Regions from separate parts of the Aurantimonas sp. DM33-3 genome, predicted to be linked through region 3. Evidence: predicted binding sites of a transcription regulator. Region 3 holds the regulator's gene; each other region holds the start of a gene.
The links. Region 3 encodes LexA, which represses DNA repair genes until DNA is damaged. Its sites were predicted from a motif close to TGTTCNNNNTGTGTTCNG; they were not measured.

Region 1 (3,785 bases), on a different contig from region 3:
GTGCGGGCGATCAGTTCGACCGCCTTCTGCAGCACGGTCAGGGTCTTCAGGCCAAGGAAGTCGAACTTCACCAGACCGGCCGGCTCGACCCATTTCATGTTGAACTGGGTGACCGGCATGTCCGAGCGCGGATCGCGGTACATCGGCACGAGCTGCGACAGCGGCCGGTCGCCGATCACGATACCCGCCGCATGGGTCGAGGCGTGGCGGTAGAGCCCTTCGAGCTTCAGCGCGATCGAGATCAGCCGGTCGACGATCTCTTCCTTCTCGCGCGCCTCCTGCAGGCGGGGCTCTTCCACCAGCGCCTGCGCCAGCGTCACCGGATTGGCCGGGTTCTGCGGCACCAGCTTGCAGAGCTTGTCGACCTGGCCGTAGGACATTTCGAGGACGCGGCCGACGTCGCGCAGCACAGCGCGCGCCTGCAGCGTTCCGAATGTGATGATCTGGCCGACCTGCTCGCGCCCGTATTTCTCCTGGACGTATCGGATCACCTCCTCGCGCCGGTCCTGGCAGAAGTCGATGTCGAAGTCGGGCATCGACACGCGTTCGGGATTGAGGAAGCGCTCGAACAGCAGCGAGAAGCGCAGCGGATCGAGGTCGGTGACCGTCAGCGCATAGGCGACCAGCGAGCCGGCGCCCGAACCACGGCCGGGACCGACGGGAATGCCCTGCGCCTTGGCCCATTTGATGAAGTCGGCAACGATCAGGAAGTAGCCCGGGAACTTCATCCGCTCGATGATCGACAGCTCGAATTCCAGCCGCTCACGGTAGCTTTCGGCGGTCTCGCCGGGTGCCAGCCCGTGCGCGGCAAGCCGCGCCTCCAGCCCCTCGATGGCCTGACGCCGCAATTCGGCGACCTCGGCCGCCTCGGCTTCCGCCGCGTCCGCATCGGCGCCGGCAAAGCGCGGCAGGATCGGCGCACGGGTCCGCGGCCGGTAGCTGCAGCGCTGGGCGATCTCGACCGTGTTGTGCAGGGCTTCGGGAAGGTCGGCGAACAGCACCGACATCTCGTTCTGGGACTTCAGGCTGTGATCGCGCGACAGGCGACGCCGGTCCTCCTGGCTGACCAGACGGTTGCTGGCGACGGCGATCAGGGCGTCATGGGCTTCGAAATCGTCGGCCTTCAGGAAGAAGGGTTCGTTCGTCGCCACCAGCGGCAACGCCATGTCGTAGGCGAGCTGCAGCGTGTCGGCCTCGACCTTGCGGCTGCGCCCCTCGTGGCGTTGCAGCTCGACATAGAGCCGGTCGCCGAAAACCGGCACCATCCGCTCCATGCGGCTGCGGGCGAGATCGGCCCGGTCCGCCGCGATGGCAGCCCCGATCGGGCCGAGCGGGCCGCCGGTCAGGGCGATGATTCCCTCGGACCGCGTTTCCAGCCATTCGAACAACACATGCGGGCGCGGATTGTCGGCATGCCCGAGATAGGCGAGTGAGACGATCTCCACGAGATTGGCGTAGCCCGCTTCCGTCGCCGCGATCAGCACCAGCGGCGCGATCGAGGCCAGGCTTCGTTCGCGGCGCCCGCCCCGGCTTTCCTCGCAATCGGAGAACTCGACGTCGATCTGGCAGCCGGTGATCGGCTGGATGCCGGCCTTCGACGCCTTCTCGGAAAACTCCAGGGCGCCGAACAGATTGTTGGTGTCGCAGATGCCGATCGCCGGCGCGTCGTCGCCCTTTGCGAACTTGATGATCTGGTCGAGCTTCAGCGCGCCTTCGAGCAGTGAGAAGGCGCTGTGGACCCGCAGATGGACGAATTTGGGTTTGGTATCCGACGCCATGCTGCTGCTCCATCATTCCCGAGCCGGCCATCCACCGCGGCCGGCTCCGCCCCCCGGCGCTGGCCATCGGCCATCACCCGTCAAGGCAACCCAACGACTAGGCCGAGTGGCCGCCGGAGGAAACCGCCGACCCGCAACGGTGCACAGGAAAGCGGCGGCTACACCACATGAACGAGAAGGCTGAGGCTGAACACGAAACCGGAGACGACGGCGAGCGACAACAGGTCCTTGGCGATATCGAGCATGATGTTCATCCTATGTTCTATGTTCCTTATATGTTCTCGTTTGTTCCAGATTGTCAACCTCCCGGATGGAACGGCCGGCGTGCATCCGCCGCGGCGCCTCCCGCAGGCAAGAGACTTGTGTCGCCGCGCCAAACGGTTAGCGTGGACGAACGGCGACCTTCGACATGGTGATGAAGAGATGACGCGTAGGGCAATCTTGCTGCTGGCCGGCCTCGCCGTCCTTGCGGGCGCGTCGGCAACGGCCGAGACGCTGGACGAGACGACGCGCTACTTCGCCATCCGCGGCACGACGCTGGCGGAGCTCGACCGCGATCTCAATCGCCGCGGCCCCTTCGTCGCCGAAACCGGGCTACGCCATCCCGGTGCGACGGAGGTGAAGTTCGACGGACACGTCACCTACAAGCGCGTCGCGGAGGGCTGCGCCGTCGACATGGCCAATGTGAAGCTGACGCTCAACATGCTTCTGCCGAAATGGGCGCCGCCCCGCGGTGTCGCGCCGGAGACGATCCTGATCTGGCGAACGCTGGAATCGGATATCGAGCGCCATGAGAAGCATCATGCGGACATCGCCAAGAGCTGGCTGAAACGCATGGAGATGGCGCTGCGCAATCTGCGGCCCGAGCCGAGCTGCGCCCGGATGGAAGCCTTGGTGAACCAGGTGACCCAGCGCTATCTCGCCGGGCACGAGCGGGCCCAGGTCGAGTTCGACACCATCGAGGGACGCGAGGTCAACTTCCGCCTGCGCCGGGCGCTCAGTCGGGCCGTGTCGGACTACCGGCGCTGATCCTACGCGGAGCGGCTCAACCGGTCTTGGACAGGCGATCACGATAAGGGCCCGCGACCACGAAGCCGCGAGCCCTTATAGAGTCTGAACATGCAGCCGCGTCCGGCGCGCCGGCCGCAATGCCGCGAAGGTGGTGATCAGGCCTGCTGCGCCGGGACCGTCAGGACGAGACCGTCCAGATCTTCGCGCATCTTGATCTGGCAAGAGAGACGGGAATTCGGCTGCGGTTCGTAGGCGAAGTCCAGCATGTCCTCCTCCATCGGCTCAGGCTCGCCGGTCTTCGCCGTCCAGGCCTCGTCGACATAGACGTGACAGGTGGCACAGGCGCAGGCACCGCCGCATTCGGCCTCGATGCCGGGCACGTCGTGCTTGACCGCGTTCTCCATGGCGGTGGTGCCGTTCGGCGCATCGATCTCGAAGCGTTCACCCTCCGGGGTGAGGAAAACGAGCTTGGGCATGAATGAGGCTTTCGGCTTGCGGGGTCGGGTCGGCGGCGGGCGCGTCGTGGCAAGGCCAAACGGGCATGGCCTGCGCCGCCGCTGATGGTCGCGCTTGGTTAGAGTTCGCACGGGCCGGAAGTCAACCGGTCGCGGTGCCGCTGCGCGGCTCGACCGGACGCCGACAACCTATCGTGCGAGGCGCGTGACGAAGCCGAGCGTCTCGTTCACTTCGGCCCGAAGTGCCGCCAGACTGGCCGCGTCGAAGCCCGATCGCTCGCTCGCCTCGGCGGCGTCCGCCAGCGGAAACGCTCCGACATTGCGGCACGCCCCTTTCAGCGTATGGGCGATCTGCCGCAGCTCCAGACCGCCGGCCGTCTCCAGCCGAACACCGACCAGCTGCAGGTGCCGCACGAACAGCCCGAGCACCTCCCGCTCCAGGCTGCGATCGCCGGCCGTCTGCCGGGCGAGGTGCACCAGATCGATGGGCCGCTGACCGGAGGGTGAGCGCAGTGCGCCCTCGCCTGCCGGGGTGAAGGCG
Region 2 (3,785 bases), on a different contig from region 3:
GCATGCAGCGCCCGCCGCATGGCGAGGAGGGTGGCGCCGCGGATGTTGAAGCGGTCGATCTCGTCGGCGCTGGCCGAGGCGATCCCCACCCAGCCCTTGGCGACGATCTCGGCGAACAGCCGCTCGCGGTCCTCGGCGGTCAGCTTCTTGGAATCGTTCAGTCCGTCGGGAAAGTCGCGGGTGGGAAAGATCACCGCGGCGGTGACCACCGGTCCGGCCAAGGGCCCGCGTCCGGCCTCGTCGATGCCGGCGATGAAGCGCTTGCCGTCGGCCAGAAGCCCGGCCTCGCGCGAGAAGTCGGGCCCGGCCGCGATGGCGGGGCGGCGCGCGGGTTTCTTTGCGCGAACGGGAGAATCGGAGGAACGGCGAGCCATGTTGCGGCGAGACTCGCGCATTCTCCGATTCTCCACAAGCCTCGCCGTGTTCGGGGTGGCAAACCGGCGAGACCATCCGGCCGAGGGGGAGGCCGGACGATGGGGTATCCCTGGCGTCAGAGCAGAGCGAGCTGGACGCCTGCGCCGCGCGGCGGGGTGAACAGGTCGCAGCGCAACTGCGTGCGGCTCTCGTTCAGGCCGAGCCGGCGCGCCGCCATTTCGAAACGCCGGCGGATCTGGAAGGCATAGGGCCCGGTGCCGCGCATCCGCTTGCCCCATTCTGCGTCGTAATCCTTGCCGTCGCGCATCGAGCGCAGCAGCGACAGGACATGCCGGTAGCGGTTCGGGTAGTGGCGCAGCAGCCAGTCCTTGAACAGCGGCGAGACTTCCAGCGGCATGCGCAGGAGGACGTAGCCGACCTCCCTTGCGCCGGCGGTCTGCGCCGCTTCCAGGAGCCGCTCGATCTCCGAATCGGTGAGGCCGGGAATGATCGGCGCGGTCATCACCATGGTCGGCACGCCGGCCTCGCTGAGCGCCTTGACCGCCTCCAGCCGCTTGGTCGGGGTCGCCGCCCGCGGCTCCATCGCCCGCGCCAGCGTCCGGTCGAGGGTGGTCACCGACAGCGCCACCTTGGCCAGTCCCTTGGCCGCCATGCGCGACAGGATGTCGATGTCGCGCAGGACCAGCGCCGACTTGGTGACGATGCCGACCGGATGGTTGGCCGCCTCCAGCACCTCGAGGATCTCGCGCATCACCCGCCAGCTTTTCTCGATCGGCTGGTAGGGATCGGTGTTGGTGCCGATCGCGATCGACTTCACCTGGTAGCCGGGCTTGGACAATTCGCGTTCCAGGAGCTCGGCGGCATTCGGCTTGGCGAAGAGCTTGGATTCGAAATCGAGGCCGGCCGACAGGCCCATATAGGCGTGCGACGGCCGGGCGAAGCAGTAGACGCAGCCATGCTCGCAGCCCCGATACGGATTGATCGAGCGATCGAAGGAGATGTCCGGCGAGGTGTTGCGGCTGATGATGGTCTTGGGCTTTTCGACCTGCACGTCGGTCTTGAAGGCCGGCAGCTCGTCCAGCGTGTTCCAGCCATCGTCGACGGCCTGCCGCTTGAACGGCTCGAAGCGTCCGCTGGGGTTGAGCCCGGCGCCGCGACCGCGCCGCCGCTCGAAGCCGATGCGCAGCCCGGCCTCGCCGATGATGTGGTTGGCGATGTCGACGCCGTCCGGCGCGGAGAAGGCGGCCTGATCGGCCTTGGCGATGTCCTGCATGACGTTGCTCTCCCCGTGTTCCGGCTGCGTTCTGTGACTGATGTCCTAAACCTGTTATGAGAACAAGACAAGAACAAAAACGTTCCGATCTGGTCAGGGTCGTTGGGCTCGGCTAGACGAAAGGGATGCTGAGCGTTTTCATCGACTGTGGACCCGAGGATCACTGGCTGGCGGCGACCCTCGCGCCGTTGATACCCGGCGCCGTCGAGGGGCTGGTGCGCGAGGTCGTGCTGGTCGATCGCGGCATGGGGGACAATGCCCGCAAGGTCTCCGACCATGCCGGATGCCGGATCGTCGCGGCGGAGGATTTCCGCGACGCCATCGAGACGGCGCGGGGCGACTGGCTGCTGCTGCTGGAACCGGGCGCGCGGCTTCTGCCCGGCTGGATGGAGGCCGTGGTCGAGCATGCCGACATGGTGGGCGCGGGACGGGCGAAGACGCAGGCGGCGCGCTTCCGCCGGGCGCCGAACGACCAGCCCGGCTTCTTTGCGAGGCTGCGCCAGATCCGCACGGCGATGGCAGAAGGGTTCCTCGTCCAGAAGCGCCAGGCAATCGGCCTGTCGAAGCTCGCCTTCAGCCTCGAGGAGGTCGCCAAGGGCGTCGCGGTGACCCGGATGCGGGCCTTCATCCGCCCGGCGGTCCGGGGCCGGCCCGCGAGCTGACCGTGCGGTTCAGGCGGTCCGGCCGCCGCGGCGCAGATGCTCGTCCAGACGCGGCATGATCTCGACGAAATTGCAGGGCTTGTGGCGATAGTCGAGCTGCGCCTTGAGAATATGATCCCAGGCATCGCGGCAGGCGCCGGGCGAGCCGGGCAGGGCGAAGACGAAGGTGGCATCGATGACGCCGCCCGTCGCCCGCGACTGGATCGTCGAGACGCCGATCTTGTCGTAGGAGATGCGGTGGAAGACCGCCGAGAAGCCGTCCATGCGCTTCTCGAACAGCGGCTCCAGCGCCTCGGGGGTCACGTCGCGGCCGGTGAAGCCGGTGCCGCCTGTGGTGATCACCACATCCACGTCGTCGCGCTTGCACCAGCCCTGGACGACCGCCTGTATCGCCGGCACGTCGTCGGTGACGATCTGCCGGTCCGCGACCCGGTGGCCGGCCTCGGTCAGCCGTTCCACCAGCAGCGAGCCGGAGCGGTCCTCGTCGAGGCTGCGGGTGTCGGAGACGGTGAGGATCGCGATGGACAGCGCGATGAAGGAGCGTTCGTCGCTCATGGGGCCTCCCTTGGCGTGTCTGTGGACTCGTCGCGGTGCTCGGCACCGGAGAGCCACCATTCGGGATGGGACGCGGCGATCCGGCCGCGGGCGCGGGCAAGTTCGGCGGCGTCCTCGAACAATCCGTAGACGGTCGCGCCGGAGCCCGACATGCGGGCGATCAGCGCGCCTTCGCCAGACAGCGCGTCGCGCACGGAGACGATCTGCGGTGCGAGCCCTTCCGCCGGTGCGGCGAGATCGTTGCGGGTGCCATCGAGCCAGGCGACCAGTTCGGCGGCGGTGGCAAAACCCTCGGCCGGGACCGGCGGCAATGGCGCGTTGTCACGCTGTTCGAGCGCGGCGAAGACCGCGGGTGTCGAGACCGGCATGCCTGGATTGACCAGCAGCATGTGCAAGGCCGGCAGGTTCGCGAGGGGCTGGATCTCCTCGCCGATGCCGGAGACGCGCGCGGCACGGCCCGCAACGCACATGGGAACGTCCGCCCCGAGCGTGGTGGCCTTGGCGACGAGGGCGTCGCGAACGGTCGGCACCGCGTCGCCGATCATCCGCAAAAGCGCCGCCGCATCGGCCGAGCCACCGCCGATCCCGGCCGCGACGGGCAGGCGCTTGTCCAGCGTGACGGACAGGGGCGGGAGCCGCAGGCCGGCATCGGCCAGCACCTGCCGGGCGACGGCGATGGCGCGGTGAAGGATGTTGTCCGCGTCGGCCGGCAGGCCCGAACCGAACGGCCCGGTCATGACGAGGCGGTCGGCACCCTCGGGTGCTGCGGCGACCGTCAGGACGTCGCCGGCATCGCCGGCAAAGGCGATCAGGCTTTCCAGGCGATGATAGCCGTCAGGGCGCCGTCCGACGACATGCAGGGCAAGATTGACCTTGGCCGGCGCCGTCAGGCGCAGCGGCTCTGTCAGAGCGAACGTCAT
Region 3 (3,785 bases):
CGCACCGAAACGACGATCCTGTCCGGCCAGGCGACGGTGCGCATTGCCGGTCCCGTCCTCTCGCGAGAGCGGACGGAGGACGGACGCTATCGCTATGTGATCGCAGTCGCAGAAACCGAGCGGCCAGTCCTGTCGCGACCGCCGGAGCGAGTGCGCATCGTCGTCGGCAGCCGACATGAGCCGATCGCGCCCGGCGGCCTCTATCGCGGCCTCGTCCGGCTCGGGCCGCCGTCCGGTCCGGCATTTCCCGGCAGCTACGACTTTGCCATGGCGCCGTTCTTTGCCGGGATCGGAGCCTATGGTTATTCGCTCGGCGCGCCGGAGGCCGAGCCGACGCCGTCCACGGCAAGCGACGATGGACGCGGTCTTCTGGCCGAACTGCGGCATCTGCAGACGCAGACGCGCCTCGCCCTGACCGAGCGCATCAGCATGGTGATCGGCGGCCGGGAAGGCGCCATCGCCGCGGCCCTCATCACCGGCGAACGCGCCGGTATCCCCGACGATGCCCGCGAATGGCTGCGCGGCACGGGGCTCGCCCACGTCCTGTCGATCTCGGGCCTGCACATGGCGATCGTCGCCGGCTTCGCCATGCTGGCCGTGCGGTCGTCGCTGTCCCTCGTGCCGGCCATCTCGCTGCGCCTGCCGGCGAAGAAGATTGCGGCCTTTGTCGCGCTGGCCGTCGCGGCGATCTATCTGGCGATCTCGGGCGCCAATGTCGCGACCCAGCGATCCTTCGTGATGCTGGCGATCATGCTCGGCGCCGTGCTGATCGACCGCCCCGCCCTGACGCTTCGCAACGTGGCGATCGCTGCCATCGTCGTCATCCTCGTCGCTCCGCATGCGGTGATGACCGCCAGCTTCCAGATGAGCTTTGCGGCGACCGTGGCGCTGATCGGCGGCTATGCGGCCCTGTCGCAATGGCGCGCGGGGCGCGAACGCGGCCGCGAGACGGATAGGGGCGTCGCCGGCAAGATCCTGGTCGCGCTCTCTGCGATCATGGTCACGTCGCTTCTGGCGGGATCGGCAACCGCGCCTTATGCCGCCTATCACTTCCACCGGATGGCGGCCTTCGGCTTCGTCGCCAATCTCCTGACCATGCCGCTCTTCACGCTGTGGATCATGCCGCTGGCGCTGGTGGGAACGCTGCTGATTCCGTTCGGGCTCGACGCCTGGCCGTTCCAGGCGATGGGTGCCGGCCTCTGGCTCGTCCTCGAGATCGCCCGCAACGTCTATGCCTGGCTGCCGGACCAGGCGATCGGACGCATGACCGCATCGGGACTTCTGCTGCTGACGGCGGCGATCCTCACCGCGTCCTGTCTGGCAAGCCGGTTGCGCTGGCTTGGCCTGCCGCTGGCACTCGCCGGATTCGTCGCAGCGCCCGACAGGACGGTCCCACCGGAACTGCTGATCTTCGAGGACGGCAAGGAGGTCGCGACTCTCGCGGCGGAGGGCCAGCTTGCTTTCCTTCGTGCAAGGCCCAGCGGTTTCATCGCGGAACAATGGGAGCGGGCCTTCGAGGCGCGGGCGCCGCGGGGCACGGACACCGAGCGGATCCGTGCGACGATTCCCGCCGAGTGCGCGGCCAAATACTGCCGCTTCACCACGCGCGGCGGCCTGCGGGTGGTCTGGACTGAGGATTATGCCCGCACGGGCGATGCCTGCGACGAGGCGGATGTTGCCATCGTCTCACGGGCGATCCGGCTGACGGAATGCCGATCCGGCGCCTTTCTGGTGACGCTGCGCACGCTGCGGCGGACCGGCTCGCTGGCGATCGGCCGGGAGGCGGCGACAGGCCGGCCCCGCATCGTGCCGGCGGTCAGCGATCCGCCCGAACGCTGGAACGTTCACCGGCTGGCGCCCTGGCCGGAATACTGGCGCAAGCCAGCCGCGCCAGACCCGCCGGTACCCGTCACGCAGCCGGCCTCGGCGACCGTCAGCAATGGGGGCCCGGCCGGTTCAGGCCGAACCGCGACGGTTGGGCCCTGAGCGAGGACGAGCCGGTTTCGGGCCTCAACGCTTCGGGCGCGAGTCGCGAGGACCTATCACCCGTTCTGCACCGACCGCGTTCCGTCCGGAGCGGTCAGTAGCGGCGGATCAGGCCGATCAGCTTGCCCTGGACCTTGACCCGGTCCGAGCCGAAGATCCGGGTTTCATAGGCCGGATTGGCCGCCTCCAGCGCGATGGTGTCGCCGCGACGGCGGAAGCGCTTCAGGGTCGCTTCCTCGTCGTCGACGAGGGCGACCACGATCTCGCCCGGCGTCGCCGTGTCGCCCCGGCGGATGACCACCGTGTCGCCGTCGAGAATGCCGGCCTCGATCATCGAATCGCCCTTCACTTCGAGGGCGTAATGTTCGCCGCTGCCCAGCATGTCCGGCGGAACGACGATGGAATGGGTGTTGTGCTGGATGGCCGAGATCGGCACGCCGGCGGCGATCCGCCCCATGACAGGGATGGCCGTCGAGGCGGACGCCTTGGCCGGCGCCGGTTGCGCCGTGGGGGCGGGCCGGGCGGTATCGCGACTGCCTTCGATGACGCTCGGCTTGAAGCCGGTGCGCCCGACAGGTGCCGGGCGGTTGCCCTGAATCGACTCGGGCAGTTTCAGGATTTCCAGCGCCCGGGCCCGGTTGGGCAGGCGGCGGATGAAGCCCCGCTCCTCGAGCGCGGTGATCAGGCGGTGAATGCCGGACTTGGACCGCAGGTCCAGCGCGTCCTTCATTTCATCGAAGGACGGGGGCACACCAGTCTCGCGCACCCGATCGTTCACGAAGACCAGAAGATCGTGCTGCTTGCGCGTCAGCATCCGGGCGACTCCTCAAAACAAAACCTGAACAAACCTATCTGTTCTAGTTGTGTTCCGCAAGTGGCTCCAGCGCCGTCAGGGGGACGTAATCGCAGGGATCGCCTGCTTCGGCCGGTGCGGCGCGGACCGGGCGCACGAGCAGGGCATCGGCCGCAGCATAGATCGACAGCAGCGAGGAATCCTGGCGCGACAACGGCACGATACGGGGTGGGCCGGCGCCATCCGGTTCGATCCGGGCGCGGACGAAATCCGTGCGGTCGCCATTGTCCGACATCGGCGCGGCGAGAACGCCCCGGCGGTACAGCGGACGCGCGGGACGGCCCGCGAGGCGCCGGACCAGCGGTGCCAGGAAGAGGGTGGCGGCGACCATGGAGGAGGCGGGGTTGCCGGGCAGGCCGACGACCCGCATGTCGCCCAGCCTGCCGGCCATCAGCGGCTTGCCGGGGCGCATGGCCACTTTCCAGAAGTCGAGGGAGACGCCATGGGCGGCGAAGACCTTGCCGACGAGATCGTGGTCGCCGACCGAGGCGCCGCCGATGGTGACGAAGATATCGGCGCCGTCGGCGATCGCCTGCGTCAGCTGGGCATCGATGGCCGCTTCCCGGTCGGGCGCGATCCCGCAATTCAGCGGCAGGCCGCCGGCCTCGCGCACCAGCGCAGCGACGCCGAAGGTGTTGGAGGCGACGATCTGCGAGGGGCCGATGGGTTCGCCGGGCAGGACGAGCTCGTCACCGGTCGCCAGGATCGCCACGCGGGGCCGGCCGCGTACCGGGATCGACGGATGGCCGCCGCTGGCGGCCAGCGCGATGGCGCCCGGGGTGAGCACGGTGCCGGCGGTGAGAAGCGGCGTGCCGGCTGCGAAGTCGATTCCCGCCGGGCGGATGTGCTGGCCGACGACGACCGGCGCCGTCGCCGTGACGGTGCCGTCCCGCCGGTCGGCGTTCTCCTGGATCAGGATGGCGTCGGCGCCGGCCGGGACCGGCGC

Region 1: a site for LexA is predicted at 2,044-2,061, ahead of dnaE (DNA polymerase III subunit alpha). Genes of this name have one in related genera too.
Region 2: a site for LexA is predicted at 1,707-1,724, ahead of H9Q09_RS12670 (PA0069 family radical SAM protein). Genes of this name have one in related genera too.

What each region holds. Positions count from the first base shown of each region.
Region 1 is NZ_JACSGS010000012.1:10,246-14,030, forward strand. It holds gene dnaE (DNA polymerase III subunit alpha) at 1-1,778, opposite strand, end outside; gene H9Q09_RS15675 (DUF922 domain-containing protein) at 2,202-2,807, shown strand; gene H9Q09_RS15680 (2Fe-2S iron-sulfur cluster-binding protein) at 2,945-3,265, opposite strand; gene H9Q09_RS15685 (Hpt domain-containing protein) at 3,434-3,785, opposite strand, start outside.
Region 2 is NZ_JACSGS010000008.1:90,821-94,605, reverse strand. It holds gene H9Q09_RS12675 (ribonuclease HII) at 1-395, opposite strand, end outside; gene H9Q09_RS12670 (PA0069 family radical SAM protein) at 491-1,648, opposite strand; gene H9Q09_RS12665 (hypothetical protein) at 1,774-2,310, shown strand; gene moaB (molybdenum cofactor biosynthesis protein B) at 2,320-2,865, opposite strand; gene H9Q09_RS12655 (4-(cytidine 5'-diphospho)-2-C-methyl-D-erythritol kinase) at 2,862-3,785, opposite strand.
Region 3 is NZ_JACSGS010000001.1:453,276-457,060, reverse strand. It holds gene H9Q09_RS02535 (ComEC/Rec2 family competence protein) at 1-1,986, shown strand, start outside; gene lexA (transcriptional repressor LexA) at 2,081-2,800, opposite strand; gene glp (gephyrin-like molybdotransferase Glp) at 2,844-3,785, opposite strand, start outside.